2 regions of the [Bacillus] caldolyticus genome follow, and region 2 is predicted to be linked to the other one. Evidence: predicted binding sites of a transcription regulator. Region 2 holds the regulator's gene; the other holds the start of a gene.

Region 1 (2,403 bases), 320 kb from region 2:
TCAATGCTTTGACAATTCTCTTCTGCCAGAAGTACGTAATGACGGAATACACGATGATTGCGCCGAGAATAATGAGCAATGCTTCCACCCGTCATGCCTCCTTTCGCTTCGTCTGCTATTTCCTATTATATAAAGTCGCCGCCGGGAAGCAAAGAGGTTTTCGCGATGCCATTTTTCTTTCCTTCACCGGCGTTGTTTGCTAAACTAATAAAGGCGGCCAAAAGCGTCCCGCCCCTTGGCGGTGGTCGACAAGCCGCCGCAGCGTTTAGAGTATGGAACAATAGAGAAGGTGGAACGATGGCAAAAGAAGTATGGCGCTTTATCGATTCCGGCTATTGCCCGCCGGCGTTCAATATGGCGCTCGATGAGGCGCTTCTCGATTGGCACAGCGAAGGCAAAATTCCGCCGACGATCCGCTTTTATGGCTGGAATCCGCCGACGTTGTCGATTGGTTATTTTCAAAAAGTGGAGAAAGAAATTGATTTAGAGGCGGTCAAACGGCACGGCCTCGGCTTTGTCCGTCGGCCGACCGGCGGGCGCGGCGTCCTGCACGATAAAGAATTGACATACAGCGTGATCGTCTCCGAGTCGCACCCGGCGATGCCGAAGACGGTGACGGAAGCATACCGCGTCATTTCGCAAGGAATTTTAGAGGGATTTCGCTATCTTGGGTTGGATGCGTATTTTGCCGTGCCGAAAACGGAAGAAGAGAAGGCAGATTTGCGCAGCCCGCGCTCGGCCGTTTGTTTTGACGCGCCGTCATGGTACGAGCTTGTCGTTGAGGGGCGGAAAATCGCCGGCAGCGCGCAAACGCGGCAAAAAGGCGTCATTTTGCAGCACGGATCGATTTTGCTTGATCTGGACGAAGAGCTGCTGTTCAGCTTGTTTAAATATCCAAACGAGCGGGTGAAAGAGCGTCTGCAGCGCGATTTTAAAAAGAAGGCAGTCGCGATCAATGAGTTGACGAGCCGCACGGTGACGATCGAGGAAGCGAAAGAGGCGTTTTACAAAGGATTTGAAAAGGGATTGAACATCGTATTGGAACCGTACACGCTCACCGCCGAAGAGCGGGCGTACGTTGAAGAGCTGGCGCGGGCGAAATACGAAAGCGACGAATGGAACTTCAAGCGCTGAGCAGCGACGCGGTAAATCGTTCGTTTTCCGGCAAAAACAGCGGCACTCCCCCGTTTTTCTCCGCTTTTCGCCGTGTTTTGTTTTTTTTTGCTTGACAAAATGAAATCATTTGTTCTCTTTAACAATATATAGTATGATTTTCATAAAAAATCATACTATATATTGTTTTTTTCTGTTTGATATGGTAAGGTAGAGAAGACAGGACAACTTTGCCAAAAACATGAGAGATTATATAAAAGAGGAGAGATAGGAGAATGACGGTGGCGTCATCCGAAAAAATGAAGATCAATATTGACAAGCTGAACGAGGATATCCGCCTATTTCCGCAAGTGCATCCGATTACGCCGGATATGCACATCACCCATAAAGGCGTATCCCGTTTGGTCATGCTTGACCGGTATTCATTCAAAGATACGGAGAAGCTGACGCTCACACCGGGCGATTTCGTCGTGTTGACGATCAAGGAGGATCCGAAATTCCCGGCACGAGGGCTCGGGTTTATCGTCGACATCGATTGGGAGGCGAAAAAGGCGCGCGTGTTGATTGAAGACGAATACCGGCACGTGCTCGAAGGGGAAGAGGCGGAGACCGGCATTGTGGTTCGGTCGCTCGACATTATTGATAAGCCGCTCGAAATTTTCTATGAGCAAATCGCCAAGCGCAATGCGACTGGGCTGGCGGCGGTGGAAAAGACAGAAGAAAAGCGGAAAGAGTGGTTCGAAAAGTTTTATCAAGAGCTCGCAAGCTTGAATTTTGTTCCGGCCGGCCGCGTGTTGTACGGGGCGGGTTCGGGCAAGGAAGTGACGTATTTCAACTGCTATGTGATGCCGTTTGTGAAAGACTCGCGCGAAGGAATTTCCGAACATCGGAAGCAGGTGATGGAAATCATGAGCCGCGGCGGCGGCGTTGGGACGAACGGCTCGACATTGCGGCCGCGCCATACGCTTGCGCGCGGGGTGAACGGCAAATCGTCCGGGTCGGTCTCGTGGCTTGACGATATTGCGAAGCTGACCCACCTTGTCGAGCAAGGTGGCTCCCGCCGCGGCGCCCAAATGATTATGCTTGCTGACTGGCACCCGGACATTATCGAATTCATCGTCTCGAAAATGCAAAACCCGCGCATTTTGCGCTACCTGCTCGAAAATATGGAAGACGAAGGCATCAAAAAAGCAGCGCGCGACAAACTGAAATTTACGCCGCTCACCGAGCGGGAGCGGGCGATGTATGAAGCGATCGTCCGATACAAGAACGCGCCTGACTACGGCGGTT
Region 2 (2,403 bases):
TCATGGACACGATGGGTCGTCACGTTATCTCGGAACTTTGGGGATGCGACTTTGACAAACTGAATGATATTGATTTTATTGAAAAAACGTTCGTTGACGCCGCGTTAAAGTCGGGAGCGGAGATTCGCGAAGTGGCGTTCCATAAATTCGCTCCGCAAGGCGTAAGCGGGGTCGTCATTATTTCGGAATCGCATTTGACGATTCACACGTTTCCCGAACACGGCTATGCGAGCATTGATGTGTATACATGCGGCCATTTAGACCCGACGATTGCCGCCGATTACATTGCCGAAATGCTGGGCGCGCAAACGCGGGAAACGATTGAACTTCCGCGCGGCATGCGCCCGATCGAAGTGAAAAAGGCGCAGGCGCTGTAATTGGATAATGATAAACCGAAAGGAGCGTAAGCGAAACGCTCCTTTTTTTGCGCCCTCGGCGGTACAACAGCGGCGAAAATCATGGTATGATGGAAGAAAAAGAATGACTAGGGAGACGTGGCAATGAGCATGTGGAAAACACTCAAATACGCCTTCACAAACCATTGTGAAACGCGGGAAAATCATGAAGATGAAGAGCTAAGAAGCCATTATTACAAAGCGACGAACCGCGCCGTCATCGATGCGGTCAAGGAGCTGCTCTCGTCGCTGCCCGGCGCCGAGCTCGTTTCTGTTTCCGAAGAGCGCGGCGAAATTTGTGCGCAAACAAAGCGCGGCAAAAAGTTGTTCATCGTCGCTACCGTCATTTCCGTGCGGCCGTTTGAAACGGCGGTCGACTTTTCCGCGACGACGGAGACGAAGCTATTGCCGTTTGATTTTGGGCATAGCCGGGCGGTCATTCTCGATTTGTATCGGAAGCTCGACGCCCGCCTGCCCTATATCGGTTCCGGACTGAACAGCTAACTATATCTTGTCTGCTTTCGTCCATTCCGGTATGATAGAAAATAAGAAGATCAACGGAGTGGATGTTATGCGATGTCCTTCATGCCATCATCAAGGCACGCGCGTGCTTGACTCGCGCCCGGTTGAAGAGGGTCGTTCGATCCGCCGCCGGCGGGAGTGCGAACAGTGCCATTATCGGTTTACGACGTTTGAGCGGATCGAGGAGCCGCCGCTGATTGTTGTGAAAAAAGAGGGAACGCGCGAAGAATTCAGCCGGGAGAAAATTTTGCGCGGCTTGATCAAAGCGTGCGAGAAGCGGCCGGTGGCGCTCGAGGAGCTTGAAAAAGTGACGCAGGAAATTGAGCGCGAACTGCGCAATCAAGGCGTCTCGGAAGTGAAAAGCGAAACGATCGGCGAAATGGTGATGGAGCGCCTGTCACACATCGATGAGGTCGCCTATGTCCGCTTCGCTTCCGTCTATCGGCAGTTTAAAGATATTAATGTGTTCATTGAAGAACTGAAAGAGCTGATCAAAAAAGGGCAACGGTAAAAAGGGCTTTGGCGTTAGGCGGCAAGCCCTTTTTTCAACGTCTTTTCGGCAGGAAAGGGGAGAGCCGGTTTGAAACGAATACGGCGGAATGGAAGGTCGGAGCGATGCAGCACCATTGGAAAGAGCTGATTGCTGTCGACCGTTATACCGTGCAAAGCCGTGGGGTGTTGCAAGAGGTGGACCGTAAAGTGCTGACGCTGCTTTACCAGCCGCTCATCGGCTGCCGGGCGTTGGCGCTTTATATGACGCTTTGGGGGGAGCTTGAGCTGCTTGACGGCCAGGAAGCGACCCATCATCGGCTTATGGCGCTCATGCAGTGCGGACTGCCGGACATTTACAGCGAACGGTTGAAACTCGAAGGAATCGGGCTGCTCGACACATACGTCCACGCTCCAGAGGCGGATGAACCGAAGCTGTTTCTTTATGAGCTGCGTCCGCCGCTGGCGCCAGACCAGTTTTTCCGCGACGAGATGTTGAGCGTTTTTTTGCACCGGCAAGTCGGCCGCCACTTGTTTATCCAGCTGAGCAACTTTTTTGCCCGTCCGTCCATTGATGAAACGAAATTCACCCAGGTGACGCGGTCGTTTTCCGACGTGTTTTCGGCCGTGCCCGCTGAACAAATCGTCGCCGGCCTCAGCGAAGAAGCCGGGCCCGAGCTGCTTGAAGGGAAGGATCACATCAGGCGGGATGAGGCGTCGTATGTGCTCGATGATGATGTATTCGACTTTGAGCTGTTTTTTGCCGGCCTGTCCAAGCAGCTTGTGCCGCGCCGGGCTGTGACAGCGAAAGTGAAGGAAGCGATTAAAAAGCTGGCGTTTTTATACGGCATTCCGCCGCTTGAGATGCAAAAACTGGTCCTTGGCGTCATCGATCCGGCCTATCATATCGATATTGACGCGTTGCGCCGGGCGGCGCGCGAATGGTATGAGCTCGAACATGGCGGTGTCGAGCCGCGCCTCGTCGAACGAGTGCAGC

The links. The regulator NrdR, encoded in region 2, represses ribonucleotide reductase genes. The targets are predictions, from matches to a motif close to AACACNATATATNGTGTT.
Region 1: CWI35_RS16330 (vitamin B12-dependent ribonucleotide reductase) is a predicted target of NrdR. The motif match lies at 1,286-1,303, and genes of this name have one in related genera.

What each region holds. Positions count from the first base shown of each region.
Region 1 is NZ_CP025074.1:3,140,681-3,143,083, forward strand. It holds gene CWI35_RS16320 (rhodanese-like domain-containing protein) at 1-88, opposite strand, end outside; gene CWI35_RS16325 (lipoate--protein ligase family protein) at 298-1,134, shown strand; gene CWI35_RS16330 (vitamin B12-dependent ribonucleotide reductase) at 1,389-2,403, shown strand, end outside.
Region 2 is NZ_CP025074.1:2,816,846-2,819,248, forward strand. It holds gene speD (adenosylmethionine decarboxylase) at 3-377, shown strand; gene CWI35_RS14610 (aminotransferase class IV) at 501-899, shown strand; gene nrdR (transcriptional regulator NrdR) at 967-1,428, shown strand; gene CWI35_RS14620 (replication initiation and membrane attachment family protein) at 1,533-2,403, shown strand, end outside.